One region of the Ancylobacter sp. genome, then DNA from elsewhere that is predicted to be linked to it. Evidence: riboswitches for the same ligand, from Rfam matches in the RefSeq annotation. Region 1 holds a riboswitch; each other region holds the start of a gene.
The links. A riboswitch is a leader RNA that binds a small molecule or an ion and turns the genes downstream of it on or off. The one in region 1 is predicted to bind cobalamin.

Region 1 (10,484 bases):
GGCGCTGCTGTTCGAGGCCGCATTCGGCTATCCCTCGCTTTTGCTGGCGCGGATCGGCCATCCGGTGATGTGGATCGGCCGGCTGATCGCCTTGCTGGACCGCCATTTGAACCGCGACGCTGCCGCACCGGGCGAGCGGCGGCTCGCCGGCGTGGGGGCACTGATCCTCATCGTGCTGGCCAGCGGCATGGCCGGGCTGGTGGTGCAGGTGCTGCTGATGCGGCTGCCCTTCGTCGGCTTGCTACTTGCGGGCCTGGCCGGCTCGGCTTTGTTCGCCCAGCGCAGCCTGCACCATTTCGTGGCGCAGGTTGCGGACGGGCTGGACGAGAGCCTTGAGGCCGGGCGGCGCGCGGTTTCACACATTGTGGGGCGCGACCCGGAGAAGCTGGACGAGGCCGGCGTGGCGCGGGCGGCGATCGAAAGCCTCGCCGAGAATTATTCCGATGGCGTGGTGGCGCCCGCCTTGTGGATGGCCATAGGCGGGCTGCCGGGCGCGGCGATCTACAAGGGCGTGAACACAGCCGACAGCATGATCGGCCATCGCGATGCGCGGCACACGCATTTCGGTTGGGCCTCGGCGCGCTTCGACGACCTGATCAACCTGCCGGCCTCGCGGCTGGCGGGGGCGCTGATCGTGGTGGCGGCGGTGTTCGTGCGCGGGGCTTCGCCCTGGCGGGCGATCACCGCGATGCGGCGCGACGCGGCGCGGCACCGCTCGCCCAATGCCGGCTGGCCGGAAGCGGCGATGGCCGGGGCGCTCGGCATCGCCATTGCCGGGCCGCGCCATTATGGCGGCAAGCTCTCCGTTGACGGACTGATGGGCGAGGGGGGGCGCTATGAGTGCACCGCCAATGACATCCGCCGCGCGCTGGCACTCTACCGTGCGGCGGATGGCGTGATGGTGGCGCTGGTGGCAGCGCTGGCGCTGGTGGCGTGGGGGTGAAGGCGCGCGATGTCAACGGCGTCATCCCGGACGGCCGCAGGCCGATCCGGGATCGCGTGACGCAAGGCGGGGACCGATCCCGGCTCTTCGCTGCGCTACGGCCGGGATGACGGCTGGATCCGCCCCGCTAGTTCCAGCAGCCGGTCGAGGTCGATGTGTTTTTCCAGATGCGCGGCGAGGGCGTCGAGCGTTGCCTCGATGCCGGCCTCATAGTCGAGCGTGCTGGGCGGTGCGCCGAGGGCGGCGAGCCAGCGACTGCGCTGGCGGTCGTCGGCGAACAGGCCGTGCGCATAGGTGCCGGCGACGCGCCCGTCTTCCGAGACCGCGCCTTCCTGCCCCGCGCCGTCGATCTCGGCGAAGGGCCGGGCGCGGCCGGGGCCTTCCGTCACGCCCATGTGCATTTCATAGCCGGATAACGGCACGCCGCCGGCGGTGCCGGTGACCGCGACCAGCCGCTTCTCGCCGGACAGCACGGTGTCGACGTCGAGCAGGCCGAGCCCGGGCACGGTGCCGGGCGGGCCTTCCACGCCCTCGGGGTCCGTCAGCGTGCGGCCGAGCATCTGGTAGCCGCCGCACAGGCCGAGCACCCGGCCGCCGCGCCTGACATGGGCAAGAAGGTCGATGTCCCAGCCCTCGCGGCGGAAGTCTTCGAGGTCGGCCATGGTGGATTTGGAGCCGGGCAGCAGCACCAGCGCCGCATCGACCGGCAGCGGCGTGCCGGGGCGCACGCGCACGACCTCCACGCCGGGCTCGGCCTCCAGCGGGTCGAGATCGTCGAAATTGGCGATGCGCGGTAGCAGCGGCACGGCGATGCGGATCCTCGCGCCCGGCTTTGGCAGGGAGACCGCATCGAGCGCCAGCGCGTCTTCCGCCGGCAGGCGGCGGGCCTCCTTGAAAAAGGGGACAAGGCCGAGCGCCTGCCAGCCGGTGCGGGTGGAAATCTCTTCCATGCCGGCGGCGAACAAGGTGGGGTCGCCGCGAAAGCGGTTGACGAGGAAGCCGACGATCATCGCCGCATCCTCCTCCGGCAGCACGGCCCTGGTGCCGACAAGGCTGGCGATGACGCCGCCGCGGTCGATGTCGCCGATCAGCACCACCGGCACGTTCGCGGCGCGGGCAAAGCCCATATTGGCGATGTCGTTGGCGCGCAGATTGATCTCGGAGGCGGAGCCGGCGCCTTCCACCAGAACGAGGTCGGCCTCGCTGCGCAGCCGCTCATAGCTTTCCAGCACGGCGGCCATGAGGGCGGGCTTGAGCTTCTGGTAGTCCGCCGCCCTCGCGGTGCCCTGCGCGCGGCCCTGCACGATGACCTGCGAACCGATGTCGCTTTGCGGTTTGAGCAGCACCGGGTTCATGTGGACGGAAGGGGCGACACGGGCGGCGCGGGCCTGCAGCGCCTGCGCACGGCCGATCTCGCCGCCATCTGCCGTGACGGCGGCGTTGTTCGACATGTTTTGGGGCTTGAAAGGGCGCACGCGGAGCCCGCGCAAAGTGAAGGCGCGGGCGAGGCCGGCGACAATCAGCGACTTGCCGACATCCGAGCCGGTGCCCTGAAACATGAGGGCGAGGGGGGCTTTCATCAGCCCTCTCCCCGCCAGCCCATCGCGGCCGTCATGGCCGGGCTTGATCTGGCCATCCACGTCTTTGACCTGAGCGACGACGGCTGGCAACTCGTGAATCCCCGGGTCAAGCCCGGGGATGACGGTGAGAAAGTGCCCGACGAAGAGGCAGCGCGGGGGCGCGCCGCCTCAGCTAATGTCAGCCGTGGCGGCCTTCCAGATAGTCGACGCGGCGCTCCAGATTGGCTTCGCGCACCATGCCGGGGATGAGGAACAGATCGATGATCTGCCCGATGCCGAGCAGGCCGACAGTCAGCAGCCAGAGCGCGCCCGTCCAGTAGCGGCCGGTATAGAAGCGCTGGATGCCGCACACGCCGATCAGGCCAAAGCACCAGAACAGATAGGCGATAGGGGTGGAACGCATCGAAGCGTTTCTCCATGAAAAAATCACGCCGCAACACTCGGCGTCGTTCTTCACATAAGAATGTCGCAACGGAATTGCCAGATCGCCCGCCGCAATTTCTTGCAGCTTCTTGCGGCGTGGGCATCAGAACTCGATGCCCTTCTGCGCCTTTACCCCGGCTTTGAAGTGGTGCTTCACGAGGCCCATCTCGGTGACGAGGTCGGCAGCCTCGATCAGTTCCGGCTTGGCGTTGCGGCCGGTGACGACGATGTGGAGGTCCGGCCGGCGGGCATTCAGCGCCGCTACCACCTCAGCCAGCGGCAGATAGTCGTAGCGCAGCGCGATGTTCAGCTCGTCCAGGATAAGCAGGCCGATGGCGGGGTCGTCCATCATGGTGCGCGCCTTCTCCCAGGCCCGGCCGGCGCTGGCCATGTCGCGGGCGAGGTCCTGCGTCTCCCAGGTGAAGCCCTCGCCCATGGCATGCCATTCGACGCGCGCGCCAAAGGTTTCGAGCGCGTCGCGCTCGGCCGAGTGCCAGGCGCCCTTGATGAACTGCACCACGCCCACCTTGCCGCCATGGCCGAGCACCCGGAGCGCGAGGCCGAAGGCGGCGGTGGACTTGCCCTTGCCGGCGCCGGTGTGGACGATGAGGAGGCCCTTTTCGACGGTCTTTTCCGCGACTTCGGCGTCCTGCACCGCCTTGCGCTTTTCCATCTTGGCGCGGTGGCGGGCGGCGTCTTCGGGAGAAATCTCGCTCATCCTTTAACCTTCATCGGCAGGCCGGCGACCATGAACAGGACCGTGTCGGCACGCGCGGCAACCTGCTGGTTGAGCCGGCCGTGCGCGTCGCGGAAGCGGCGGGCCAGCGCGTTGTCCGGCACGATGCCGAGCCCGACCTCGTTGGAAACCGCGACCACCGGCCCGTCATGGCCGGCCAGCGCCTCGACGATATCGACGCACTCGCCTGACAGGTCGGCCTCGGCCAGCAGGCGGTTGGAAAGCCAGAGCGTGAGGCAATCGACCAGCACCGGGCGCCTCGCCGGCAGCGCCTTCAGCGCGCCGGCGAGGTCGTTCGGGGCGTCTTGGGTGTGCCATCCCTCGTGGCGCCGCGCCCGGTGCAGGGCGATGCGCTCGGCCATTTCGTCGTCCCAGGCATCGGCCGTGGCGATGTAGCTCCAGGGCGGGGCCAACCGTGTCAGGATGTCCTCGGCATGCGCGCTCTTGCCCGAGCGGGCGCCGCCGAGGACGAGGGTGAGGCTCACGCCGCGCTGCCGGCCAGGCGCGGGCGCAGCCAGCCGGCAAGCCCGCCCAGCAGCACCCAGAACACGAAGCTGACGGTGATGCTGGCCACCACGAAGCTGTGGTGGAGCGCCTCCGGGATCGGGCTCTCATGGCTGTCGGGCTGCGGCGCGCCGATGACATGCGGGGCGACGATGAGCGCCACGCCCAGCACCGCCAGCAGCGGCGAGCGGCCGAAGACCAGCAAGGCGAGCCCGCCGGCTGTCGCGGCGGCCGTGCCGATCCACCAGAGCTGGCGGGCGGCAAGATCGGCGGCCGGCATGGCCGGCAGTTCCGGCGGCAGGCCGAGGCCGGGGGCCAGCGAGAAGACGGCGAAGCCGGCAAGTCCCCAGAGCAGGCCCTGGTGCCAGCCGCTGAGCCCGCCCGTCACCTCGCTTGCCGCCACCAGCAGCAGCGCGAAGCCGAAGCCGGTGAGTACGGTGAAGATGACGGTCAGGCCGTTGCGCTCCAGCCCGTCCGCCGGGCTCCATTCGTCCTCGTCATGGGCGGCCGTGCCGGGCGCGTGCTCATGCGCCGCCGCCGCCGCGAGGGCGGGCGCATCCTCGGCCCCGCCCTCGAAGGTTTCGGCCTGCAGGATCAGCGGGACGGTGGTGAAGAGATGGAGGGCGGAAACCGCCAGACCGGTGCCGATGCCGGCGAGCGCGGCGACGAACAGAATCGTCCTGAAAAGCGACATGATGCGTTCTCCGGCCGGATCAATGGCAGGGGAAGGCGTTGGCGTGACGCACGTCATGCGTCGCATTGTGCATGGCGGTGATATGGGAGAAGCCCACGCCGCCGAGCACGAACACGCCGAGCAGGGCGGCGAATGTGATCTGGACGGCACGGGAGGCGAGCGAATCGCCCGATGCGGCGGTGACGCCGTGATGGTTTTGCATAGCAGTCTCCATGGCCCTCCACCCGAGGGCCCTTGCGGTTGCGTCGCCGGCCGGTCTCCTGGCTCGCGGGTCGCGGCCCTTTCCCGCCTTCCCGGCGTTGCCGCCAGTGGCCGATGGGAGGGGCTCGCCGCTCACAGTTGCGGGGGCAGCCGCGGACTCGGCGTCCACCTCCGAGAAGGTTTCCGCCCCACCACGTTCCCGTCTTGCGTCCCGTGCGTCTCACGGGAACCGACGACGCCCGACTATAGCCGCCAATCGCGCGGTAGCAACGCTGGCGAGCCAGAGATTTGACATTCCTCCGGCGCGCTCCTTTAGTGGCCGCGACCGACGGTTTCCTCCCGCCAAGGGAGGGACGAAGAGGGAATGCGGTGCGGGGCACTCCGGGGCCCCAATTCCGCGGCTGCCCCCGCAACTGTAAGCGGCGAGCCTCAGCCGAAAGCCACTGGAGCCTGCTCCGGGAAGGCGGCGACGAGGCAGCGACCCGCGAGCCAGGAGACCTGCCGACGGTTCGGTCGTGCGTGCCGGCGGGGTGCCCGGCAGACAGGCGGAGCCTCGCTCAAGCGCGCGGCCGCGCGCGGAAACCCTTTCCGCGACCGATGCATCCCGCGATTCCTGGTCTTTCGTGGAGATGCCGCATGTCCGCCGCCGATTCCCGCCCCGCCCCACTCGAGCGCGTGCCGCTTTCGCGCGTGCCCTGCACGATCGTCACCGGCTTTCTCGGCTCGGGAAAGACCACGCTGATCCGCCATGTGCTGGAGAATGCCAAGGGCCGACGGCTGGCGGTCATCGTCAACGAGTTCGGCGATGTCGGCATAGACGGCGAGATCCTCAAGGGCTGCGGCGTGGAGGCCTGCCCGGAGGAGAACATCGTCGAACTCGCCAATGGCTGCATCTGCTGCACCGTGGCGGATGATTTCGTGCCGGCGCTCGACGCCATTCTCGCGCTTGAGCCGAAGGTCGACCACATCCTGATCGAGACCTCCGGCCTCGCTTTGCCCAAGCCGCTGGTGCAGGCCTTCCACTGGCCGGCGATCAAGAGCCGGGTGACGGTGGACGGCGTGGTTGCGGTGGTGGATGGCGAGGCGCTGGCCTCGGGCCGCGTGGCGCATGACCACGACGCACTGGCGGCACAGCGCGCGGCCGATGACAGCCTCGACCATGACGACCCGATCGAGGAAGTGTTCGACGACCAGATCGCCTGCGCCGACCTCGTCCTCCTCACCAAGGCGGACCTTATCGACGATGCCGGGCAGGCGAGGGCGCGCGCGGCGCTGGACGCCGAACTGCCGAAGGGCGTGCGCGTGGTGGCCGTCACCGAGGGGCGGATCGACCCGGCGCTGCTGATGGGACTTGGCATCGGCACCGAGAACGACATCGAGAACCGCAAGACGCATCACGACGACGAACTCGACCACGACCATGACGATTTCGACAGCTTCGTCGTCACGGTGCCGGAGATCGCCGACCCCGCAGACTTCGCCGCCCGCATCACCCGCGCGGCGGAAGAGGCGGATGTGCTGCGGATCAAGGGATTCGTTCCGGTCGCCGGCAAGCCGATGCGGCTGCTGGTGCAGGCGGTCGGCCCGCGTGTGGCGCACCATTTCGACCGGCCGTGGGGGGAGGGAGCGCGCACCGGCCGGCTCGTCGCCATCGGCCTCAAGGGGCTCGACCGGGCGAAGGTGGAGGCGATCCTCGCCGGAGAGAGCGTGGCGGCGTGAAGCGGCTCCTGCACCGGAACAGGCGTCATGACCGGGCGTGTCCCGGCCATCCACGTCTTGCTTCCCTGAAGGCGGGCATCCCCGGGCCAAGCCCGGGGATGACGGCGTTCTGACGGGAGAGCCTCAACCCCATGCACATCCTCACCACCACCTCCTCCAGCCTCGACGACCTCGTCGAGCCGGTCGACCTTGGCCAGACGCCGGGCGAGGTGGTGGTGGTGTCCTTTGCCGACAGCGACCTCGGCGCGCTGGCGCGGGCTCAGGACGCGATGGCACAGGAGGCGCGGCCGGGGCTGCCGAGCCTGCGCCTCGCCAATCTGCGCGACCTGCGGCACCCAATGTCGGTCGATTTGTGGATCGACAAGGTGGCGGCGCATGCGCGCATCGTGGTGGTGCGCCTGCTCGGCGGGCTCGACTGGTGGCGCTATGGCGTCGACCGGCTGAGCGCCGAAGCGCGGGCGCGCGGCTTCGCGCTGGCGGTGCTGCCGGGCGAGGACCGCGACGACCCGCGCCTTGCCGAGGCCTCCACCCTGCCGGAGGACGAACTGGCCGCGCTGCTTGGCTATTTCCGCGCCGGCGGGCCCGCGAATATGCGCGCGCTGCTGCGGGTGCTTGCCGGCCATGCCGGACAGGTGCTGTACGCCGTGCCGCCGCAGCCCCTGCCGCTGGCAGGGTTTCACGACGGGGCGGGGTTGGGGCCGGTGGATGGCCCCGCCATTCCGGTCATCTTCTACCGCTCCATGGCGCTGGCCGGCGACACTGCGCCGGTGGAGGCGCTGTGCGCGGCGCTCATCGCGCGGGGCCTCGCGCCACGCCCGATCTTCGTTGCCAGCCTCAAGGAGCCGTCTTCCATCGCCTTCCTGAAGGCAGCGCTGGCGGAGATGGCGCCGGCTCTGATCGTCACCCTCACGGCGTTCGCCGCCGCCGATCCCGGCGAAGAAACCGTACTCGATGCGCCGGGCGTGCCGGTGCTGCAGGCCATCGTCGCCACGACGAAGCGTGCGGCGTGGGCGGAGGGCGCGCGTGGGCTGACCAGCGCCGACCTTGCCATGCATGTGGTGCTGCCGGAGCTCGACGGGCGGGTGCTGGCCGGGGCGATCTCCTTCAAGGGGCCGCAGGAGACCCCCGCCGTACCGGGCTTCGCGGCGCTGGTGAACCTTCCGGAGCCCGACCGGGTGGCGCAGGTGGCCGCGCGCGTCGCTAGCCTGGTGCGCCTTGCCGCGACCCCGCGCAGCGAACGCCGCATCACCGTGCTGATGCCCGATTATGCCGGCATTCCCGGCCGCACCGGCTGGGCAGTGGGGCTCGACGTGCCGGCCAGCGTGCGGGCGCTTATGGCCGACCTGGACGCGGCGGGCTATCACGTCGAGGGCGCCCCGGCGGATGAGAAGGCGCTGGTGGATGCGGTGGCCGTAACGGGTCGTCATGGCCGGGCTCGGCCCGGCCATCCACGCCTGGGGGCGGACGCGCATCGCAGCGAGGAAGACGTGGATACCCGACCCAGGGCCGGGCATGCCGGCGCGGATTCGGCCTTGTCCCTCGCCGCCTATCGCGCGCATCTCGCCACGCTCCCGGCGCAAGCGGTCGCTGCCGTCGAGACCGCCTGGGGCCCGCCGGAAGACGACCCGGATATGCGCGAGGGCGCCTTCCGGTTCCGCGCCGCCCGCTTCGGCAATATCACCGTGGCACTGGCGCCGGATCGCGGCAGCTTTGCCGAGCGGCGCGCGCAGTATCACGACCCGGCGCTGCCGCCGCGACACGCGCTTATGGCCTTCGGGCTATGGTTGCAAAATACCGCTGACGCAGTGGTGCATATGGGCGCGCATGGCTCGCTGGAATGGCTGCCGGGCAAGCATGTGGCGCTCACCGCCGGCTGCTTCCCCGAGCTGCTGCTCGGCAGTCTGCCTGTCGCCTATCCCTTCATCGTCTCCAATCCCGGCGAGGCGGCGCAGGCGAAGCGGCGCATCGCGGCGGTGACGCTTGGCCATCTGCCGCCCCCCACCGTCGAGGCCGGGCTGGCCGATGACGCGGCGGCGCTGGAGCGGCTGGTGGACGAATATGCGCAGGCCGACGGCCTCGACGGCCGTCGCCGCGAGCGCCTCGCCCGGCTGATTGTCGAGGAGGCGACCCGCACCGGATTTGCCCGCGACGCCGGCCTTGACTCAGGAACGGATGCCGACGAGGCGCTGAAGCGGATCGACGCCTTTCTCTGCGACATCAAGGAAATGCGCCTAAAGGACGGCTTCCACGTCTACGGACGCGGGCGCTGCGGCGAAGCCGAGCGCGACGGGCTGCTGGCGGCGCTAGACGGGCGGCGGGTGGCCGCCGGGCCGGCCGGGTCGCCGGGGCGCGGGCGCACGGATGTGATGCCGACCGGGCGGAACCTGTTCACCAGCGACCCTCGCGCGCTGCCGACCGCCACCGCCATGGATCTCGGCCGGCTCGCCGCCGACGAGATTGTGCGCGCCTATGCGCAGGCGCATGGCGACTGGCCGCGCTCCCTTGTGCTCGATCTCTGGGGCAGCGCCACGCTGCGCACCGGCGGCGAGGAAATCGCGCAGGGGCTGGCGCTGATCGGGGCTCGGCCGGTGTGGGACCCGGGGACCGGCCGCGTCATCGGCATCGAGGTTTTGCCGCCGGCCGCCCTCGGGCGCCCGCGTGTCGACGTGACCTTCCGGATTTCCGGCCTGTTCCGCGACCTGTTTCCAGCGCAGATCGCGCTGCTCGATGCCGCCGTTCGGGCGGTGGCGCGGCGCGAGGAAAGCGACGACGAGAATCCGCTGCGCGCGGCCGGCGAAGGGGCGCCGCGCATCTTCGGCACCGCGCCCGGGGCCTATGGCGCCGGGCTGGAGGCGCGGGCGGGCGGGATCGACCGCGAGGGGCTGGGTGCCGCCTATCTCGCCAGCGCCTCGCATGCCTATGGCGGTGCCAAAGGGCTGGCCCACGCGGCGGACAGCTTCGCGGCGCGGGTGGCGGCGGCGGACCTGCTGGTGCATGGCGCGGACGACCCCGGCCGCGACCTGCTTGAAGGCGATGCCGACCTCGCCTTCATCGGCGGTTTCGCGGCAGCGGCGGAACGGCTCGGCCGCATGCCCGACCTCGTGGTGCTCGACACCTCCGACCCCGCCCGGCCGATGGCGCGCCCGTTGCAGGCGGCGCTCGCCCGCATCGTGCGGGGGCGGGTGAACCCGCGCTACATGGACGGCCTCACGCGCCACGGGCCGCGCGGGGCGGCGGAGATCGCCGAGACGGTGGACCGGCTGATCGGCTTTGCCGAGGCGACCCGCGCTGTCCCCGGCCATCTCATCGACGCGCTGCACGCAGCCTATGTCGGCGACGGCAACATGCGGAATTTCCTCCTGCAGGCGTCGCCCGAGGCGGCGCGCTTCGTCGCGGCACGGTTCGAGGGGGCGCGGGAAAAGGGCCTGTGGCACCCGCGTCGCAATGATGTGGGCGCCGATCTCTCGCTTCTCGCCGGGGAGGCGGCGGAATGAGCGCAGCCGACACCCTGCGGCGCGGCGCCTGCCCGAGCCTGCCCGAGCCGATGCGGACCGGCGACGGGCTGCTGGCGCGGCTGCAGCCGCTGGAGCCGCTGACGCTTGACCAGCTTGAAGGGCTGGCGCGGCTCGCTGGCGCTCTCGGTAATGGAATCATCGAGGTGACGGCGCGCGGCAAGCTGCAATT
Region 2 (10,484 bases), 700 kb from region 1:
TGGCGCGTTCAGCTGCCTCCTGCGCCAGTCGCGCCTGTTTCAGCCGCGCGATCTTGGCTTCCCGCAGCGTCGATTCCTGCTCGATCATCGACATGGCAATGCGCGATACGGAATCGGCCTTGCTCTCGGACTGGGAGAGCTTCGGCTTGAAAAGTGTCTCCTGCGCACGTTTGGGCATGCTGCGGCTCCCTTCGTAAACGCAAAAAAGGCCGGGTTGCCCCGGCCTTCCACTGCTGCCTCAACGGTCTCTGCCAGTACATCCGTGGTCAGAGACAGGAAGCAATTTCTTCACGCGGCCTTGAGGCTGCCGGCCGAGCTCTTGCCGCTACGACGGTCGGTCTCGAGCTCGTAGGACACCTTCTGGCCTTCGTTCAGGCCCATCATGCCGGCGCGCTCGACAGCAGAGATGTGCACGAACACATCCGGGCCGCCGTTGTCCGGCTGAATGAAACCAAAGCCCTTCTGGCCGTTAAACCACTTCACAGTACCCGTAGCCATGACTAAATCCTTTCAGTCGACATAGAGATTTGAGTGCACGCACGTGTGCGAGCATCAGGTTGACATCGATTTGAGAGGAAGTTCGCTACGGCGCAAGGTTGCGCAAAACAAAGTTCAACGTCCAAGATCGATGTCTCATCGTACAGAAGGTTGGTTACTTTTACAACCCCTGCAAGATCGTTTTTACTCGGCGGCCTGGGAGGCCGGGCGCGGCTGGCCGCGGGGCACCATGGGCTTCTTTTTCGGCGCGGCGATGAGGCCTTCGCGTATGGCCTGCTTGCGGGCGGCCTTCTTCGCGCGGCGAACCGCTTCGGCGTCTTCCCGCGTGCGGCGCTCGGAGGGCTTCTCGTAGGCCCGGCGCGCCTTCATTTCCCGGAAGATGCCTTCGCGCTGCATCTTCTTCTTCAAAACCCTCAAGGCTTGCTCGACATTGTTGTCGCGAACGAGAACCTGCAATTCGTGTCCGATCACATGCAGCACAGCTGCTGGTTTGGCGGCTTGTCGGAACCGACGGTGCTGCCTCTCACAAGGCGCAGAAGCCGAAGATTGAGAGCACGCCCCGAAGGGCGCAACTCGGTCGGCCACTACATAGCCTGATCACCCCACCGACAACAAGCGGCGAGCGCGGCTTCCAGGTCGGCGAAGGAGTGGCGGCTCGACAGATTTATGACCCCGGCGTCGATCTCGGCAGCAAATATCGGCCAGTAACGGTCGACGGCGCTGCTCAATTCCTCGCCGTCGCACAGGCCGCTCGCCCGAAGCCCCATCTCGCAGATAGTCCTGGCGCGATCCTCGATGACGTCCATGCCGCAACCTTAGCAGATGGTCGTGCGCGGGCAATCCGCCACGAAAAGATACCACTTTTACAAAAGGATGGATCGTTCGGCGCGGCTCGGCGTTCCCTGTCATTAGCCAGCGGACAGCAACGCTGCAACGGGGTTTCAGAGCATGCCAATCGCGGTGCTGGTGGTGGAGGACGAAGCGCTGGTTCGCTTCGACATAGCCGATTATCTCAGCGAGGCCGGCTTCGAGGTGCACGAGGCGGCGGGGGCCGACCAGGCACTGGCGATTTTGGAGGCCAACCCGAATATCCGTCTGCTCTTTACCGATATCGACATGCCCGGCAGCATGGATGGCCTGAAGCTCTCCGCGGCGGTGCGAAACAGATGGCCGCCGGTGCAGATCATCGTCACATCCGGGAATCGGTCCGTCGGCGACACCGACCTGCCGACCGGCAGCATGTTCTTCGCCAAGCCGTACATTCCCGCCGACATCGTCAGGTCGATGAATACCTTGATCGCGCGCGCGCGGGGCTGACGATCTCGGCCGCCGTGCAAGACCCCCAAGCGCGTGAAGCGGGAAAGCTCGGTTCCGCGTCCTATCTAGATATTGACGCGCGGATTGGGTGGCGGCCTATATGTAGGCGTCACGGTCCTTCGAGTCGCATGGCTTGAAGGCTAAGAGGGAAGCCGGTGCGACACCGGCGCTGCCCCCGCAACTGTAAGCGGCGAGTTCATGTCCAGTCCTGACGCCGGGAGGCGAAGGGGGCCACTGGGGCGCAAGCCCTGGGAAGGCGGGCATGGGCGCAGAACCGCGAGCCAGGAGACCTGCCGTGACCTCGATCGATTCGTCCATGGGCGGGGTGCCCGATGGAACGCTGTGGCTGCGCGGGTCCGTGCCAGGGACCGGGCGAGCTATGCCGTCCGCGTAAACCCCTCCCGATTTGCAACGGGGTTTGCTGCCGATGTCTGTCCCTCTCGAAGCCGAACGCGCCGGCCAGTTTGCGCCGCTCCCGCCATCCGCGCCGCAGCCGGTAGCGACGCCCGGCTACCAGCTCATCCGCCGCAACGGCGCGGTGACGCCGTTCGATGCGTCGAAGATCACTGTCGCGCTGACCAAGGCGTTCCTGGCGGTCGAGGGATCGACTGCGGCGGCGTCACGGCGCGTGCATGACAGCGTTGCCGGCCTGACGGCGCAGATCGTTGCCGGGCTCACCCGCCGCGCGGATACCGGGCGCACCTTTCATATCGAGGACGTCCAGGACCAGGTGGAACTCGCGCTGATGCGCAGCGAGCACCACAAGGTCGCCCGCGCCTATGTGCTCTACCGCGAGGAGCGGGCCCGGGAACGCGCGGCCGCGCGGGTGACCTCAAAGGCGACGTCCGCGCTCCACATGGTGACGTCGGGGGGCGAGAGACTGACTTTCGACGAGGCCCGCCTCGCGACCCTGATCGAGGAGGCGGCCGCCGGCCTCGCCGACGTCTCGGCGGAAGCGGTCCTCGCCGAGACCCACCGCAATCTCTATGACGGCATCAGCGTGGACGAACTGGCGCTCGCGCCTATTCTCGCCGCCCGCACGCTGATCGAGACCGAGCCGAACTATGCGCGCGTGTCGGCCCGGCTGCTGCTCGACAAGCTGCGGCGCGAGGCGCTGAGCTTTCTCGACGGCCGGCCCGATCAGGCCACGCAGGCTGAAATGGCCGCGCGCTACCGCGATTACTTCCGCGCCTATCTCGCGCGCGGCATCGCGGAGGAACTGATCGACCCGGAGCTCGGGCGCTTCGACCTCGACACGATGACCAGCGCGCTGCTGCCCGAGCGCGATCTGCAATTCGACTATCTCGGTCTGCAGACGCTGTATGACCGCTATTTCCTGCATTCGCGGGGCATACGTTTCGAGCTGCCGCAGGCGTTCTTCATGCGTGTCGCCATGGGGCTCGCCCTGCGCGAAGTGGATCGCGAGGCGCGGGCCATCGACTTCTACCGGCTGCTGTCGTCGTTCGATTTCATGGCCTCGACGCCGAGCCTGTTCAACACCGGCACGCTGCGCCCGCAGCTCTCCTCCTGCTTCCTCACAACGGTGGCGGACGATCTCGACGGCATCTTCAAGTCGATCAAGGACAACGCCCTGCTGGCGAAATATTCCGGCGGGCTGGGCAATGACTGGACGCAGGTGCGTGGCCTGGGCGCCCACATCAAGGGCACCAATGGCGAAAGCCAGGGCGTCGTGCCATTCCTGAAGGTGGCGAACGACACCGCCATCGCGGTGAACCAGGGCGGAAAGCGCAAGGGTGCGGTCTGCGCGTATCTGGAAACCTGGCACATCGACATCGAGGAATTCCTCGACTTGCGCAAGAACACCGGCGACGACCGCCGCCGCACCCACGACATGAACACCGCCAACTGGGTGCCGGACCTGTTCATGGAGCGGGTGGAGGCGGATGGGCCCTGGACGCTGTTCTCGCCCGATGAGACGCCGGAACTGCACGACCTTACCGGATCAGCCTTCAAGACTGCCTATGAGGCCTTCGAGGCGAAGGCGGCGCGCGGCGAGATGAAGGTCGCGCGGCACGTGCGCGCGCTCGATCTGTGGCGGCGCATGCTGACCCTGCTGTTCGAGACCGGCCATCCCTGGATCACCTTCAAGGACCCCTGCAATATCCGCTCGCCGCAGGGCCATGTCGGCGTGGTGCACTCCTCGAACCTGTGCACCGAGATCACGCTGAACACGAGCGCCGACGAGGTGGCGGTGTGCAATCTTGGCTCGGTGAACCTGCTGGCCCACGTGACGGCCGAAGGGCTCGACCATGAGCGGCTGGCGCGCACGGTGAAGACCGCGATGCGCATGCTCGACAACGTCATCGACATCAATTTCTACACCATCCCCGAGGCGCGGCGCTCCAATCTGCGCCATCGGCCGGTGGGGCTCGGCATCATGGGCTTCCAGGACGCGCTGCAGGCGCTGCGGATTCCCTATGCCTCGGACGCCGCCGTCCGCTTCGCCGATGAGAGCATGGAGGCGGTGAGCTTTCTCGCCATCGAGGCCTCCTGCGACCTCGCCAGCGAGCGCGGGCGCTACCCCTCCTTCGAGGGCTCGCTGTGGTCCAAGGGCGTCCTGCCGATCGACAGTCTCGCCCTACTGAGCGAGGCACGCGGCGGGGCGACGTTCGACCGCTCCGCGACGCTGGACTGGGACGGGCTGCGCGAGCGGGTGAAGAGCACGGGGATGCGCAACTCCAACACCATGGCGATTGCCCCGACCGCGACGATCTCCAACATTTGCGGCGTGTCGCAGTCGATCGAGCCGGCCTACCAGAACCTCTTCGTCAAATCGAACATGTCCGGCGATTTCACCGTGGCGAACGCCGCCTTGGTGCTTGACCTGAAGGCGCGGGGCCTGTGGGACGCGGTGATGGTGTCTGACCTCAAATATCACGACGGCAGCGTCGGCCCGATCGACCGTGTCCCGGAGGACCTCAAGGCGCTCTACGCTACCGCCTTCGAAATCGAGCCCTCCTGGCTCATCGAGGCAGCGGCGCACCGGCAGAAATGGATCGACCAGGCGCAGTCGCTGAACCTCTATGTCGCCAACCCGTCCGGCCGAAAGCTCGACGAGACGTACCGGCTGGCGTGGAAGCGGGGCTTGAAGACGACGTATTACCTGCGCTCGCGCGCGGCGACGCATGTCGAAAAATCGACGTTGAAAGGTACCGATGGCAGGCTCAACGCCGTCGGGGCAGTAATGACGGCCGCGCCCATCCGCGTGCCGGCGAACGCGTTCGGCCCGGCCTGCGCGATCGACGATCCCGATTGCGAAGCCTGCCAATAGGCCTTTTCCTTTAACCACACCGTCATGCCCGGCCTTGGGCCGGGCATCCACGCCTTCGACGCAACGAAAGCCTGGGATGGCCGGGCCGAGCCCGGCCATGACGGCCATCTTGAGATGCACAATGCTCGACTGGTCCGATACGACATCCGCACCCGTTCCCCTTCCGCCTGATCTCCCATCCGTGCCGACCGATGCCACCGGCCTCGGCGCCATTACGCGCGGCGGCGCCCGGGTCCGTGTCGACGAGAAGCGGATGATCAACGCCCGCGCCGACGTGAACCAGCTTCTCCCGCTGAAATACAAATGGGCGTGGGAGAAATATCTCGCCGGCTGCAACAACCACTGGATGCCGACCGAGGTGTCCATGCAGGCCGACATCGCGCTGTGGAAGTCATCGGGCGGCCTGACCGAGGATGAGAGGCGTATGCTCAAGCGCAATCTCGGCTTCTTCGCCGCGTCGGAATCGTTGGTGGCGAACAACATCGTGCTGGCGATCTATCGCCACCTCACCAATCCGGAATGCCGGCAATATTTGCTGCGGCAGGCGTTCGAAGAGGCGGTACACACCCACACCTTCCAGTACATTGTGGAGAGCCTCGGCCTGGATGAGGGCGAACTGTTCAACATGTACCGCGAGGTGCCCTCGATCACCGACAAGGCGGCGTGGGCCTTGAAGCATACCCAGAGCCTCGACGACCCCGCCTTCGCCACCGGCACGCCGGAGGCCGACCAGCAATTCCTGCGCGATCTCGTGGCGTTCTATGTCGTGTTCGAGGGGATGTGGTTCTACACCGGCTTCGCGCAGATTCTTTCGCTCGGCCGGCGCAACAAGATGGTCGGCATCGCCGAGCAGTACCAGTACATCCTGCGCGACGAGAGCCTCCATCTGAACTTCGGCATCGACGTGATCAACCAGATCAAGGCCGAGAACCCGCATCTGTGGACGCCTGGCTTCCAGGATGAGGTGCGCGGCATGCTGAAGGACGCCGCCGAGCTGGAAGCCGCCTATGGACGGGACACCATGCCGCGCGGCTTGCTCGGGCTGAACGCGGCGTCGTGCGAGCAGTACATGCACGTCATCGCCAACCGTCGCTGCGCCCAGCTCGGCCTCGCCCCGGTGTTCGCCGAGGCGGAAAATCCGTTCCCGTGGATGAGCGAGGCGATGGACCTCAAGAAGGAGAAGAACTTCTTCGAGACCCGCGTGATTGAATACCAGAACGGCGGCGCGCTGGCCTGGGATTGAGCACCGGTCCGGCGCGACGGGGGCGATTGAAGTCTTAACGACACAAGGGCCGGGCTCGGACCGGCCATCCACGGGTTGGCGGCGAGGGCGACGCCGTGGATGGCCGGCCCGAGGCCGGCATGACGCATTCCGCGCACGCCGACGAAGCCGTGTTCCTGCGGCGGTCGCCGTGGCCGCGCGAGGCCGGCCGGCGGGGCAGGGCCCGGCCTTTATGCCGCCTTTACGCCCGGGCGCAGCAATCCGGATCGAACGCTTATTCGGCCGGGCCTACATGAAGCTCCAGCTCAACCAGGAAGCTGGAATCATGCTGGATCTCGTCTATCTCGCCGTCGCCATCGGCTTCTTTCTGCTGATGGCGGCCTATGCCCGCTTCACATCGGTGGGGTGAGGCCATGTTCGATCTGCTGCTCGGCGGCACTGTCGCCCTTGCCCTTTCCGTCTATCTCGTGACCGCCCTGCTGCGGCCCGAGAAGTTTTGACGGCTCCCCACTCTTCTCGAAAGCCCAAATGCCATGACCGTTCAAGGCTGGCTCCAGATAGCCATCATCTTCGCGCTCGTACTCGCTGCGGCCGTGCCGCTCGGCGCGTATATGGCGCGCGTCTATGCCGGTGAGCGCACGTTGCTCTCGGCGCTGCTCGGCCCGTGCGAGCGGGTGCTGTACCGGCTCGCCAGCGTCGATCCCACCCGCGAGCAGAGCGCGCTCGGCTACACCCTCGCCATGCTCGCCTTCAATGCGGCAGGCGTGGTGCTGCTTTATGCGATGCTGCGCCTGCAGGGCGTGCTGCCGTTCAACCCGCTCGGCTTTGCCGGGGTAAGCCCGGACCTCGCCTTCAACACGGCGGTCAGTTTCGTGTCCAACACCAACTGGCAATCCTATGCCGGCGAGACCACGATGAGCCTGTTCAGCCAGATGGCCGGGCTCACCGTGCAGAACTTCCTCTCCGCCGCCACCGGCCTGGCGCTGGCGGTGGCGCTGGTGCGGGCGTTTGCCCGCTCCAATGCCGGCACCGTCGGCAATTTCTTCGTCGATATGACCCGCTCGACGCTCTATGTGCTGCTGCCGCTCGCGCTGCTCACGGCGGTGGTGCAGGTGGGGATGGGCGTGCCGCAGACCATGAACGCCACGGTTGTCGCGACCACGCTCGACGGCGCCCAGCAGACCATCGCCACGGGGCCGGTGGCCAGCCAGATGGCGATCAAGCAGCTCGGCACCAATGGCGGCGGTTTCTTCAACGCCAATGCCGCGCATCCCTTCGAAAATCCCACCCCACTCTCCAACGCGCTGGAAATCTGGCAGATGCTGGTCATCTCCGCCGCGCTGGTCTTCGCCTTCGGCCGGTTGATCGGCGACAGGCGGCAGGCGAGGGCGCTGGTGGCGGCCATCGCGCTCATCCTCGTCGCCGGTGTCGCCATTACCTATTGGGCGGAGGCGGCCGGCACCCCCTCGCTGGTGGCGGCGGGTCTCGACCCGGCGGGCGGCAATATGGAGGGCAAGGAGGTCCGCTTCGGCCTCGCCGCTTCCTCCCTGTTCGCGGCGGTAACCACCGGCCTGTCGGATGGCGGCGTCAATGCCATGCACGGCTCGTTCACCCCGCTCGGCGGCATGGTGCCGATGTTCCTGATCCAGCTTGGCGAGATCCTGCCGGGCGGCGTCGGCTCGGGGCTTTATGGCCTTCTGGTGATGGCGATCCTCGCCGTGTTCGTGGCCGGCCTGATGGTCGGGCGCACGCCGGAATATCTCGGCAAGAAGATCGAGGCGAAGGAGGTCAAGATGGCCATGCTCGCCGTGCTCATCCTGCCGACGGTGATTCTCGGCTTCTCGGCGGTGGCGGCGGTGCTGCCGACGGCGCTTTCCGGCCTCGGCAATGCCGGCCCGCATGGGTTGTCGGAGATCCTCTATGCCTATTCCTCTGCGGCGGGGAATAACGGCTCGGCCTTTGGCGGGCTCTCGGCGAATTCGCCGTGGTGGAACACCACGCTCGGCCTCGCCATGCTGTGCGGCCGCTTCGCCTACATCGTGCCGATGATGGCGATCGCCGGCTCGCTTGCCGCCAAGACGCGCCTCACCGCCTCGACCGGCACCTTCCCGACCCACGGCCCGCTCTTCGTGGGGCTCATGGTCGGCATCATCCTCATTCTCGGCGGCCTGCAGTTCTTCCCCGCTCTCGCCCTCGGCCCGATTGCCGAGCAGGTGCAGATGCTGGCCGGCAAGACCTTCTGATCCCGCCGCTTGGAGACACCCTCATGTCCACGCACACCAAGGCGTCCGGCTCCGCCTTCGCCTCTCCCGAGCTGATCGGGAGAGCGGCACGCGATGCCGTGACCAAGCTCAACCCGGCGGCATTGATGCGCAACCCGGTGATTTTCGTCACCGAAATCGTCGCCGCCCTTGTCACCGTGCTGTTCGTCCGCGATTTCCTCATAGGCAACCCGCTGGCCTTTACCGGCCAGATCATGGCGTGGCTGTGGTTCACCGTGCTGTTCGCCAATTTCGCCGAGGCGCTGGCGGAGGGCAGGGGGCGCGCGCAGGCCGACAGCCTGCGCAAGGCGCGCACCGATACGGTGGCCCGGCGGCTGCGCAACCCCGCTAACCGGATGACCTTCGACAGGGTCTCGGCGCTCGACCTCAAGGTGGGCGACCATGTGCTGGTCGAGGCCGGCGACCTCATCCCCGGCGATGGCGAGATCATGGAGGGCATCGCCTCGGTCAACGAGGCCGCCATCACCGGCGAGAGCGCGCCGGTGATCCGCGAATCCGGCGGCGACCGCTCGGCCGTTACCGGCGGCACCACGGTGATCTCCGACTGGCTGGTGGTGCGGATCACCGCCGCGCCCGGCTCCTCCTTCCTCGACCGTATGATCGCGCTGGTGGAAGGCGCCGAGCGGCAGAAGACGCCGAACGAAATGGCGCTCTCGGTGCTGCTGGTCGGCATGACGCTGATCTTCCTCATCGCCGTGGTCTCGCTGGCCGGGCTGGGGCGCTACGCGGCGGCGGATGTTCCGGTGCCGGTGCTGGTGGCGCTGCTGGTGACGCTGATACCTACCACCATTGGCGGCCTGCTCTCCGCCATCGGCATTGCCGGCATGGACCGGCTCATCCGCCACAACGTGCTCGCCATGTCCGGCCGCGCGGTGGAAGCGGCGGGCGATGTCGACACGCTGCTGCTCGACAAGACCGGCACCATCACCTTCGGCAACCGCATGGCGACGGAGATCATCGCCGTTCCCGGCATCCGCGAGCATGAGGCGGCGCTGATCGCGGTGCAGGCGAGCCTTGCCGACGAAACCGCCGAGGGGCGCTCGATCCTGGCGCTGGCGCGCGAAAACTACGGCGTCACCACCGATGCGGCCGCGCTCGAAGGCGCGAGCTTCGTCGCCTTCTCGGCGGCGACCCGGCTTTCCGGCGTGGATGTCGCCGGCCGGCGCATCCGCAAGGGCGCGGTCGATGCCGTCAAGCGCTTCGTGCAAGGTGTCGATCCCCGCGCTTCCACCGGCATTGCCGCGTTCGACGCGGCGGTGGAGCGCATCGCCCGCTCGGGCGGCACGCCGCTCGGCCTCGCCGAGAATGGCCGGCTGCTGGCGGTCATCCACCTCAAGGACGTGGTGAAGCCGGATATCAAGGAGCGCTTTGCCGAGCTGCGTCGCATGGGCATCCGCACGGTGATGGTGACGGGCGACAATCCGATCACCGCTGCCGCCATCGCCTCCGAGGCCGGCGTCGACGATTTCATCGCCGAGGCCACGCCGCAGGACAAGCTCGCCTATATCCGCACCGAGCAGCGGCACGGGCGACTGGTCGCCATGTGCGGCGACGGCACCAATGACGCGCCGGCGCTTGCGCAGGCCGATGTCGGCGTCGCCATGCAGTCCGGCACCCAGGCGGCGCGCGAGGCCGGCAACATGGTGGACCTCGACAGCGACCCGACCAAGCTGATCGAGATCGTCGGCATCGGCAAGCAGTTGCTGATGACGCGCGGCGCGCTGACCACCTTCTCCATCGCCAATGATGTGGCGAAGTACTTCGCCATCATTCCCGCTCTGTTCATCGCCGCCATTCCCGAGCTGGGGCTGCTCAACGTGATGGACCTCGCCTCGCCGCAGAGCGCCATTCTCTCGGCGGTCATCTTCAACGC
Region 3 (10,484 bases), 1.3 Mb from region 1:
TTGAAGCCCGATGGCGGCGCCATCCGGTTGCTGACCATGCCGCGCCTGTTCGGCTACGCGTTCAATCCGTTGAGCGTGTATTTCTGCCATCGGCGGGATGGGGTGCTGATCGCGCTGCTGTATGAGGTGAACAACACCTTCAGCCAGCGCCATTCCTACCTCATCCCGGTGGGTGCCGACGCGGGCGCGCCGCTGCGGCACACATCCGAGAAGCGGTTCTATGTGTCGCCCTTCATGGATATGGACCTGACCTATTCCTTCCGCGTCACCCCGCCCGGCGAGGAACTGCGCATCGCGATCCTCGCCAGCGACCCCGAAGGCCCGGTGCTGAGCGCGGTGCACACCGCCACGCGCCGACCGCTGACCGACCGTCAGCTGGCGCTGGCGTTGGTGCGCTACCCGTTGCTAACATTGAAGGTGATCGCGGGCATTCATTGGGAGGCGGTGAAGATCTGGATCAAGGGCATTGCCCTGCGTCCGCGCCCGAAGGCGCCTGATGCGCCCGTCACCATTTCGCCCTCGCATCGATCCTGAGGACAAAGCCGCATGCCGCGCGACGCCGACAGCCTTGCCGACCGTCTCACCGACGTGCCTGGCACTTTTGAAGCGCCGGCCGCCCGCCGGGGTCTGCGCGAGGCGGCGCTGGCGCGGCTGCTGCGTCAGCTTTCCATGGGCAGCCTCATTGTCGTGACGCCGGAGGGGCGGCGCCTGGTCGGGCGCGGCCGGCTGCCCGGGCCGGAGGCGACCCTGGTGCTGCACCGCTGGCGGGCCCTGCGCCGGCTGGTGACCGGGGGCGATATCGCTTTCTCGCAGGCCTATATTGCCGGCGACTGGTCGAGCCCCGACCTTCCCGCCCTCATCGAACTCGCCGCGCATAATCTGCCGGTGCTGGCCGGGCGGATCGATGCGCTGCCGCCGGTGCGGCTGTGGAATCGGTTGCGTCACGCGCTGCGCGGCAACTCGAAGACCGGCAGCCGCCGCAACATCTCGTTCCACTACGACCTCGGCAATGACTTCTATCGCGCCTGGCTCGATGCCGGCATGAGCTATTCTTCCGCAATCGCCATCGCACCCGGCCAGACGCTGGAGGAGGCGCAGCAGGCCCGTCTCGCGCGCATCGTCGACATGCTGGAGGTTGCCCCCGGCCAGAGCGTGCTGGAGATCGGCTGCGGCTGGGGCGGGCTTGCCGCCACGCTGGCGCGGGCGGGCACGGAGGTCACCGGCATTACCCTGTCGCGCGAGCAGCTTGCCTATGGGCAGGCCATGCTGGCCGCCGATCCGTCGTTGGCCGGCCGCGCCACGTTGCGGCTTCAGGATTATCGCGACGTGGCGGAGCGTTACGACCGCGTCGTCTCCATCGAGATGCTGGAAGCGGTGGGCGAGGCCTATTGGCCGACCTATTTCGCCAAATTGCGCGCCTGCCTGAAGGAAGGCGGCACGGCGGTGCTTCAGGTCATCACCATCGCCGAAGACCGCTTCGAGGGATACCGGCGCCATACCGATTTCATCCAGCGCCACATCTTCCCCGGCGGCATGCTGCCGACCAAGACGCACCTCGCCCGGCACGCACAGGACGCGGGTCTCGATCTTGTCGAAACCCAGTGCTTCGGCCTCGGCTACGCGCAGACTCTGGCCGAATGGCGCGCCCGCTTCCTCAACGCCTGGCCCGATGTCGCGCAACTCGGCTTCGATGCCGATTTCCGGCGGCTGTGGGAGTATTATCTCGCCTATTGCGAAGGCGGCTTCCGCGCCGGCGCCATCGATGTCGGGCTCTACCGGCTGAAGGGCTGAGCCGGCACGCCGCAGCCGTCACGCCGCAGCCGGCGGACCGAGCTGCAAGGGTGGCTGCCGGTCGAGCTGCCGGCGCTGCTGCCACGTCAAGCTGCCGAAAGCCCCTTTCCAAGCTGCGGCCCCCGGCCGATCGGGCGCGCTTGCGATTCGCGGTGGCGCGCTGTTTTATGCGCCGCGTCGATGCACCCATCGATTCATCATGGTGTCCGGATGGGGAAGCCTTTCCGGATGAAACGGGAACGGGGTAGGGCGCGACGACCCGCGAGGTCCTCGCCCGAAGCCCCGACCGCCCCCGCGACTGTAAGCGGCGAGCGGCCTTCCATCGTGCCACTGGAACGACCCCTGCGGGGCGAGGACCGGGAAGGCGGAAGGCATGCCGTGACCCGCGAGTCAGGAGACCGGCCATGGTGATGAATCCCACACGCGCCGTCGGGTGAGACGGCACAGGAGAACACCATGCATATCGAACCCGGCCTCGTGGCCGAAGGAAAGATCTGGCTCAGCTATGTGACGGCGGCCGGAGCGGGCGCCTACACGCTGAAGCTCGCAGCGGAGGCGGTGGCCGAGCGCGGCGTCGTCTCGCTCATTGTCCGCAGCCTCGCCACGACGGCGCTGGTCTTCTGCTTCTTCGAGATGCTGCCGCACCATCCGGTCGGTGTGTCGGAGGTGCATCTCATCCTCGGCTCGACGCTGTTCCTCATCTTCGGCGTGGCGCCGGCCGCCATCGGCCTTGCCGCCGGCCTCGCCCTCCAGGGCGTGTTCTTCGCGCCCTTCGACCTGCCGCAATACGGCATGAACGTCACCACCCTGCTGGTGCCACTGTTCGCACTGGCGTCACTGTCCACCCGACTGATCGCACCGAACACGCCCTATGTGGAGCTTAAGTACCGGCAGGCGCTGGCGCTTTCCACCACCTACCAGGCCGGCATCGTTGTCTGGGTGGCGTTCTGGGCCTTCTACGGCCACGGCTTCACCGTGGAGAACGCCTCGTCGATCTTCTCCTTCGGCGCCGCCTACATGCTTGTCATCATTGTCGAACCTCTGGTCGACCTTGCCGTGCTGGCGGCCGCCAAGGCGCTGAGCGGCCTGCGCGGCACGCCGCTGTTCGAGCGCCGCCTCTACGACGCGGCGTGACCTGACAGAGGCTGGGGGCATCCGTGCTCCCCAGCCTCTGTCACCAGGCATGGCGGCGAACCTCGCGCCGTGCCCACCAGCCCGCCTGCGCGGCGGCTGGTTTCGGCGCGGCACTTTGCTTAAAGAGGAAGGAGCACCGGCCGCGTGCGGCCGGCAACCGACAAGAAGACGTGTGAGGAGCGCCCGTGATGGAAGCGTCCCGGCAGGGTTCCGCGGAGGGGCCGCTGAGCGGCATCCGCGTGATCGAGCTCGGCAATCTCATTGCCGCGCCCTTCGCCGCGCGGCTGATGGCCGAATTCGGCGCCGAGGTCATCAAGGTGGAGGCGCCGGGCGAAGGCGACCCGCTGCGCAAATGGCGCAAGCTGCATGAGGGGACCTCACTCTGGTGGTATTTGCAGTCGCGCAACAAGAAATCCGTCGCCATCAATATGCGCCTGCCCGAGGGCCAGGAGGTGGTGCGCCGCCTGGTGCGCGAGGCGGATGTGCTGATCGAGAATTTCCGCCCCGGCACGCTGGAGCGCTGGGGTCTCGGCTGGGAGACGCTGAAGGCGATCAACCCCAACCTCGTCATGGTGCGCATTTCCGGCTTCGGCCAGGACGGGCCCTATCGCGAGCGCCCCGGCTTCGGCGCGGTGGGCGAGGCGATGGGCGGCATGCGCTTCACGACAGGCGAGCCGGACCGCCCGCCGGCGCGCACCGGCATCAGCATCGGCGATTCGCTCGCCGCCCTGCACGCGGTCATGGGGGCGCTGATGGCGCTGCTGCACATCAAGTCCGGGCGTGGCACCGGCCAGGTGGTGGACGTCTCGCTGTTCGAGAGCGTCTTCAACATGATGGAGAGCCTGGTGCCGGAATTCGACGCGTTCGATTTCGTGCGCACCCGCTCGGGCGGCGCGCTGCCGGGCATCGCCCCCTCCAACTCCTACCCCACGGCCGAGGGCACCTATGTGATCGTCGCCGGCAATGGCGATGGCATCTTCCGTCGGCTGATGGGGGCGATCGGGCGCGACGACCTTGCCAGCGACCCGCGCCTCGCCTCGAATAATGGGCGGGTGACCCATGTCGAGGAGATCGACGGCGCTATCACCGACTGGACCAGCCGGCATTCGCTCGACGAGGTGACCGCCGCGCTCGACCGCGCCGAGGTGCCGAACGGGCGCATCTATTCGGTGGCCGACATCGTCGACGACCCGCAATATCTCGCCCGCGACATGATCCTGCCCTCCATTTTGCCGGACGGGCTGAAGGTGAAGATGCCCGGCATCGTGCCCAAGCTCTCGGCGACGCCCGGCGCGGTCAACTGGCTCGGGCCGGCGCTCGGCGAGCACACCGCTACCGTCCTCGCCACGCTCGGCTATGGCGCGGCGGAGATCGCGGCGCTGGTGGCGGCCGGCGCGGTGGCGCAGGCGGCCGACGCGCCGGCGGGAGAGCCCGCATGAAGGCCGGCTTTCCCCCGCGCGCGTTCATCCAGGAAGTGGTGACGCGCGACGGGTTGCAGATCGAGCCGCGTTTCCTGCCGACCGAGGACAAGGTGGCGCTGATCGACGCGCTGTCGCAGACCGGGGTCGCGAAGATCGAGGTCACCTCCTTCGTCTCGCCGCGCGCCGTGCCCAATCTCGCCGATGCGCGCGAGGTGGCCCGCGCCATCACCCGCCGGCCGGATGTGACCTATGTCGCGCTGGTGCCCAATCTGCGCGGCGCCGAAGCGGCGCTGGAGGCGGGGATGGACGAGCTCAACCTCGTGCTCTCGGCCAGCGAGACGCATAACCTCGCCAATATGCGCATGACGCCGGCGCAGTCGCTGGGAGGCTTTCGCGCCATTGCCGGCGCGGCGGCCGGCACCGGGGCAAGGCTCAACGGCTCGATCGCCACCGCCTTTGGCTGCCCGTTCGAGGGGGAGCAATCGCCCGAGAAGGTGCTGGACCTGGCGCAGGCCTATCTCACGGCCGGGCTGCAATCGGTGACGCTGGCCGATACCACCGGCATGGCCAATCCGGCGCAGGTCTTCGCGCTGGTGCGCGGCTTTCGCGCGCGGTTCGGCGACGTGCCGCTGACGCTGCATTTCCACAATACGCGCGGCATGGGCCTCGCCAACGCGCTCGCCGCGCTGCAGGCGGGGGCGGACCGCTTCGACGCCTCGCTCGGCGGCATTGGCGGCTGCCCCTTCGCGCCGGGCGCCACCGGCAACATCTCGACCGAGGATCTCGTCCACATGCTGGAGGCGATGGGCGTCGAGACCGGGGTCGACCTTCCCGCCCTGCTGGCGCTGGCCCGCAGCCTGCCGGCGCTGCTCGGCCACGACATTCCCGGCCAGGTTGCCAAGGCCGGGCGCAGCGGCGACCTTCACCCCGTGCCGGCGCTTCTGCGCGCCGCCCAATAGGACGACAGATGGCAGGACAGCCCATGGAGGCCGCTGCGGCGCACGCCGGCACCCCGCCGGCGGTGGCGCTCGACGACATCGCCATCAGCTTCGCCGTCAAGGGACGGCCGGTGTTCAAGGCGGTGGCGCCGACCTCACTTCATGTCAACGAGGGCGAGTTCGTCGCCATCGTCGGCCCCACCGGCTGCGGAAAGTCCACGCTTCTGAACGCCACGGCGGGCCTGCTGGCGCCGGCGGGGGGCACGGTGTCGATCTTCGGTGAACCACTGGTGGGCCTCAATGCGCGGGCTGGCTACCTGTTCCAGCAGGACGCGCTGATGCCGTGGAAGACGGCGCTCGACAATGTCGCCATCGCGCTGGAAATCGGCGGCATGCGCCGCGCCGAGGCCAAAGCGCAGGCGCTGGACTGGCTGAAGCGGGTGGGTCTCGCCCGCTTCACCGAGCGCTACCCGCACGAGCTTTCCGGCGGCCAGAGGAAGCGCGTGGCGCTGGCCCAGATGCTGATCCGCCAGCCGAAGATCCTGCTGATGGACGAGCCCTTCGGCCCGCTGGACGCGCAGACGCGGCAGATCATGGGCACGCTGCTGCTGCGGCTATGGGCGCAGGACCGCAAGGCGGTGATGTTCGTCACCCATGACCTTGAAGAAGCCGTCGCGCTGTCCGACCGCGTCGTCATCATGTCGGCCGGGCCGGAGGCACGGATCATCGGCGACTACCCGATCGACCTCGCCCGCCCGCGCGACACGGCGGAAATCCGGCTCGACCCGCGCTTCCACGCGCTGCACCGGCTGATCTGGAACCAGCTCAAGGCCGAAGTCGCCAAGACCTATGGCGACGATCTCGCCGGGGAGGATGTGCGGCGCGAGGAGGTGCCGTCATGAAAACCCATCCCGCCAAGCTGCTGCTCCTGCAGGTGCTCGTCGCGGTGGCGGCGCTCGCCTTTTGGCAGATCGGCGCCACGGTGCCGATCGGCGGCGAGTATCTGCTGCCCGAGTTCTTCTTCTCCAAGCCGTTCGACGTGCTCTCCAGGGTGGTCGACCTGTTCGTCTCCGGCACCATCTGGAAGCATCTCTGGATCACGCTGACCGAGACCGTGCTGGCCTTCCTCATCGGTTCGATCGGCGGCGTCGTCATCGGCTTCTGGTTCGCCCGCAAGCCGGTGGTGGCGGCAGTGTTCGACCCCTATGTGAAGATGGCGAACGCCCTGCCGCGCGTGGTGCTGGCGCCGATCTTCATGCTGTGGCTGGGCCTCGGCATCTGGTCGAAGGTGGCGCTGGGGGTCACGCTGGTGTTCTTCATCGTGTTCTTCAACGTCTATCAGGGCGTGAAGGAAGTGAGCCCGGTGGTGCTCGCCAATGCCCGCATGATGGGGATGAACGAGCGCCAGTTGTTCCGCAATGTCTATTGGCCCTCGGCCATGTCGTGGATGTTCTCCTCGCTGCACACGGCGGTGGGCTTCGCGCTGGTGGGCGCGGTGGTGGGCGAATATCTCGGCTCGTCCGCCGGGCTCGGCTATCTCATCCACCAGGCCGAGGGGGTGTTCGACGTGACCGGCGTGTTCGCCGGCATGTTCATCCTCGCCGCCTTCGTGCTGCTCATCGACTGGATCGTGACGCGGGTGGAAAAGCGCCTGCTGGTGTGGCGCCCGCAGGCGGCCAGCGAACAGAACTGACGCTCCAACCACGATAAACGGGAGGAAATGCCATGAAGATGCGTGCCCTGCTGCTGGCGGCCAGCCTGCTGGTTCCCGCCCTCGGTTCCGCCCATGCCGGCGAGATCGAGAAGCCGAATTTGACGCTGGCGGTCGGCGGCAAGCCGCTGCTGTACTACCTGCCGCTGACGCTGGCGGAGCGGCTCGGTTATTTCAAGGACGAGGGCCTGACCGTCGAGATCAATGATTTCGGCGGCGGCTCGAAGGCGCTGCAGGCGCTGATCGGCGGCTCGGTCGATGTGGTGACCGGTGCCTATGAGCACACGATCCGCATGCAGGACAAGAAGCAGGACATCCGCGCCGTCATCGACCTCGGCCGCTATCCCGGCATCGTCGTCGGGGTGAGCAAGCGCAAGGCGGACACCATCAAATCGGTCGCCGACCTGAAGGGCGCCAAGATCGGCGTCACCGCGCCGGGCTCTTCCACCTATATCCTCGTGCAGTATCTGATGATGAAGAACGGCATGTCGGCGGACGATGCTTCCTTCATCGGCGTCGGCAGCGGGCCCTCGGCGGTGGCGGCGATGCAGAAGGGCGAAATCGACGCCATCTCGCATCTCGACCCGGTGATCTCCAAGCTGCAGGACATGGGCGAGCTGAAGATCCTGGTCGACACCCGCACCACGGCCGGCACGGAAGCGGTGTTCGGCGGGCAGAATCCCGCCGCGGTGCTCTACTTCAAGGAGAGCTTCATCAAGGCCAACCCGAACACCGTGCAGGCCATGACCAACGCCTTCTACAAGACGCTGAAATGGCTGGAGAAGGCGACGCCGGACGAGGTGGCGGCGACGGTGCCGCAGGAATACTGGCTCGGCGACAAGGAGCTGTACATCAAGGCGTTCAACGCCTCGCGCGAATCCTTCTCGACTGACGGCAATATCGACGAGGCCAGCATGAAGAGCGCGCTGAACCTCATCACCACCACCGACCCGAAGATCGATCCGGCGAAGATCGACCTGTCCAAGACCTTTGACGGGTCCTTCCTCGCCAAGGCGAAGGCCAAGTAGCGAACAGCCGGCGCGAAATTGGCTGGCGCGAAGTCGGCTGGGTCGAAATCAGCCGGGGTGAGTCAGATCACCCCGGCCTCGCGCAGGGCCTGCCGCTCGGCGGGGTCGAGACCCAGCAGGGTCTCCAGCACCTCGTCGGTGTGCTGGCCCAGCAGCGGTGCGGCGGTGGCGGCGCCGGGCGGGGAATCGCTCAGCCGCAGCGGGCTGCGCACCCCCGGCGCGCGGCCGCCGAGCGGGTGCGGCAGGCTCATGGCGAGGCCCCGGGCGAGCGCCTGCGGCTCGGCAAAGGCCTGGGCGACAGTGTTGATCGGCCCGGCGGGAATGCCGGCGGCGTCCAGCATGGCCAGCCATTCGCCGGTGCTCTGCCGCTTCAGCGCAGCCGCGATGACCGGGATCAGCGTTTCACGATGCGCGACGCGGTCGCGATTGCTGGTGAAGCGTGCATCGGCGGCGATGTCGGGCAACTCGGCGATGCGGCAGAAGCGGGCGAACTGCGCGTCATTGCCCACCGCCAGAATGAGATGGCCGTCCGCCGTCTCGAAGGCCTGATAGGGCACGATATTGGGGTGGGCATTGCCGAGCCGGCGCGGCGCCGTGCCGCCGACGAGGAAATTCAGCGCCTGGTTGGCGAGGCTCGCCACCGCGACGTCGAACAGCGCGATGTCGATATGCTGGCCGCGCCCGGTGCGGTGGCGCTGCTCCAGCGCCGCCAGAATCGCGATGGTGGCGTTGAGCCCGGTGAGGATGTCGACCAGCGCGACGCCGATCTTCTGCGGCTCGGTGTCCGGGCTGCCGGTGACCGACATGAGGCCGGACATGCCCTGGATCATGAAATCATAACCGGCGCGGCCGGCTTCCGGCCCGTCCTGGCCGAAGCCGGTGATCGAGCAGGTGACGAGGCGCGGGTTGAGCGCGGCAAGGCTCTCATGATCGAGCCCGTAGCGCTTCAGGCCGCCGACCTTGAAATTCTCCACCACCACGTCGCTCGCCGCTGCCAGCCGGCGGATCAGCGCCTGCCCCTGCGGGCTCGCCATGTCGATGGTCACCGAGCGCTTGTTGCGGTTGGCGGTGAGGAAATAGGCGCTCTCGCGCGTCGGCCGTCCTTCGCCGTCGGGCAGCCAGGGCGGCCCCCAGCCGCGCGTGTCGTCGCCCTCGCCGGGCTTCTCGACCTTGATCACCTCGGCGCCGAGATCGCCCAGCGTCTGCGTCGCCCAGGGACCGGCGAGAACGCGGGAGAGATCGAGCACCCGGATCCCGGTCAGCGCCGGCGCGGGGGGGCGGCTCGTATCGTCATCGGTCATCGGGAGGGGGTCCTGCGGGCGGGGCGGCGCGCACGATAACCGCGCCAGGCGGGCCGCGCCATCGGGGTGTTGAAGCCGCGTTTGCTCGGCTTAAAAACCTTGACGCGGCGGGTTTTCCTTGACAGGGCGGGGCCTGCTTTGTAAGGAGCCGGCCTGCGTCGTGGGATCCTGTGTCCCGTGCGTTTATTTCAACCGACCGAAAGAAGCCGGTCCAGGCGGCAACGCCGGAGACCGGCATCGAACGAAAGGACAAAACATGTTCGCGGTCATTAAGACGGGTGGCAAGCAGTATCGCGTTGCCCCCGATGCGCTGGTTACCGTCGGCAAGATCGAGGCCGAGGCGGGTTCTTCGCTGACCCTGCCGGTGCTCATGCTGGGCGGCGACAGCCCGAAGATCGGCGCTCCGCTGATCGACGGCGCTTCCGTCACGCTCGAGGTGGTCAAGCACACCCGTGGCGCGAAGGTTATTGCCTTCAAGAAGCGTCGCCGTCAGAATTCGCGTCGCAAGATCGGCCACCGCCAGGACTTCACCGTCGTGCGCGTGACGTCGATCGTCGGCGCCTGAGACCGTCCGCTAGGAAATAGGAGAGCAACATGGCTCATAAGAAGGCAGGCGGTTCCTCCCGCAACGGTCGCGACTCGGCTGGTCGTCGTCTCGGCGTGAAGAAGTTCGGCAGCGAGAAGGTCGCCGCCGGCAACATTATCGTGCGCCAGCGCGGCACGACCTGGCATCCCGGCATCAATGTCGGCATGGGCAAAGACCATACCCTCTTTGCGCTTATTGAAGGCCGCGTCGAATTCCGAGCCAAAGCCAATTCCCGTACGTACGTATCCGTCATTCCGGCCGCCGAGGCCGCCGAATAAAGCCGGTGAGGGTTCTTGGAAATCCCGCCGGTCTCGCCCGACCGGAAGGATTTCCCGAACGTCCCTGATGGACACCCGGGGTACCCGACAGGGGAGGCGAGGAAACCGCCTCCCCTTCGTCGTTCCGGTCCCAGGAGCCCCCAGATGACCATTGTCGAAGCGACCCTCGGGTCACCCCTCGTCGAGAGCAGTACCGCCGTCCTCGAAACCGGTCGCCTCATCCTGCGCGTGCCCCGGATCGAGGACATGACGTGGATCGCCGAGCTCGCCGACAACCGCAAGGTGGCGGAGATGAC

Region 2: it holds a riboswitch for cobalamin, as region 1 does, so the genes downstream of both, ACQY76_RS19035 (ribonucleoside-diphosphate reductase subunit alpha) here and cobW (cobalamin biosynthesis protein CobW) in region 1, are expected to answer to the same signal.
Region 3: it holds a riboswitch for cobalamin, as region 1 does, so the genes downstream of both, ACQY76_RS06050 (energy-coupling factor ABC transporter permease) here and cobW (cobalamin biosynthesis protein CobW) in region 1, are expected to answer to the same signal.

What each region holds. Positions count from the first base shown of each region.
Region 1 covers NZ_OZ257132.1:4,776,437-4,786,920, reverse strand. Annotated here, with positions in the region: gene cbiB (adenosylcobinamide-phosphate synthase CbiB) at 1-943, shown strand, start outside; gene ACQY76_RS22300 (cobyric acid synthase) at 1,039-2,502, opposite strand; gene ACQY76_RS22295 (NINE protein) at 2,702-2,926, opposite strand; gene cobO (cob(I)yrinic acid a,c-diamide adenosyltransferase) at 3,050-3,664, opposite strand; gene cobU (bifunctional adenosylcobinamide kinase/adenosylcobinamide-phosphate guanylyltransferase) at 3,661-4,167, opposite strand; gene ACQY76_RS22280 (CbtA family protein) at 4,164-4,880, opposite strand; gene ACQY76_RS22275 (CbtB domain-containing protein) at 4,900-5,082, opposite strand; cobalamin riboswitch at 5,114-5,330, opposite strand; cobalamin riboswitch at 5,394-5,601, shown strand; gene cobW (cobalamin biosynthesis protein CobW) at 5,718-6,800, shown strand; gene cobN (cobaltochelatase subunit CobN) at 6,932-10,294, shown strand; gene cobG (precorrin-3B synthase) at 10,291-10,484, shown strand, end outside.
Region 2 covers NZ_OZ257132.1:4,077,843-4,088,326, reverse strand. Annotated here, with positions in the region: gene ACQY76_RS19060 (hypothetical protein) at 1-178, opposite strand, end outside; gene ACQY76_RS19055 (cold-shock protein) at 289-498, opposite strand; gene rpsU (30S ribosomal protein S21) at 682-954, opposite strand; gene ACQY76_RS19045 (hypothetical protein) at 1,083-1,304, opposite strand; gene ACQY76_RS19040 (response regulator) at 1,447-1,815, shown strand; cobalamin riboswitch at 1,911-2,127, shown strand; gene ACQY76_RS19035 (ribonucleoside-diphosphate reductase subunit alpha) at 2,243-5,107, shown strand; gene ACQY76_RS19030 (ribonucleotide-diphosphate reductase subunit beta) at 5,229-6,350, shown strand; gene kdpF (K(+)-transporting ATPase subunit F) at 6,713-6,829, shown strand; gene kdpA (potassium-transporting ATPase subunit KdpA) at 6,863-8,572, shown strand; gene kdpB (potassium-transporting ATPase subunit KdpB) at 8,596-10,484, shown strand, end outside.
Region 3 covers NZ_OZ257132.1:1,290,183-1,300,666, reverse strand. Annotated here, with positions in the region: gene ACQY76_RS06060 (DUF1365 domain-containing protein) at 1-534, shown strand, start outside; gene ACQY76_RS06055 (class I SAM-dependent methyltransferase) at 547-1,791, shown strand; cobalamin riboswitch at 1,975-2,212, shown strand; gene ACQY76_RS06050 (energy-coupling factor ABC transporter permease) at 2,248-2,925, shown strand; gene ACQY76_RS06045 (CaiB/BaiF CoA transferase family protein) at 3,114-4,364, shown strand; gene ACQY76_RS06040 (hydroxymethylglutaryl-CoA lyase) at 4,361-5,305, shown strand; gene ACQY76_RS06035 (ABC transporter ATP-binding protein) at 5,314-6,186, shown strand; gene ACQY76_RS06030 (ABC transporter permease) at 6,183-6,977, shown strand; gene ACQY76_RS06025 (ABC transporter substrate-binding protein) at 7,010-8,023, shown strand; gene ACQY76_RS06020 (CaiB/BaiF CoA transferase family protein) at 8,086-9,324, opposite strand; gene rplU (50S ribosomal protein L21) at 9,581-9,889, shown strand; gene rpmA (50S ribosomal protein L27) at 9,919-10,188, shown strand; gene ACQY76_RS06005 (GNAT family N-acetyltransferase) at 10,333-10,484, shown strand, end outside.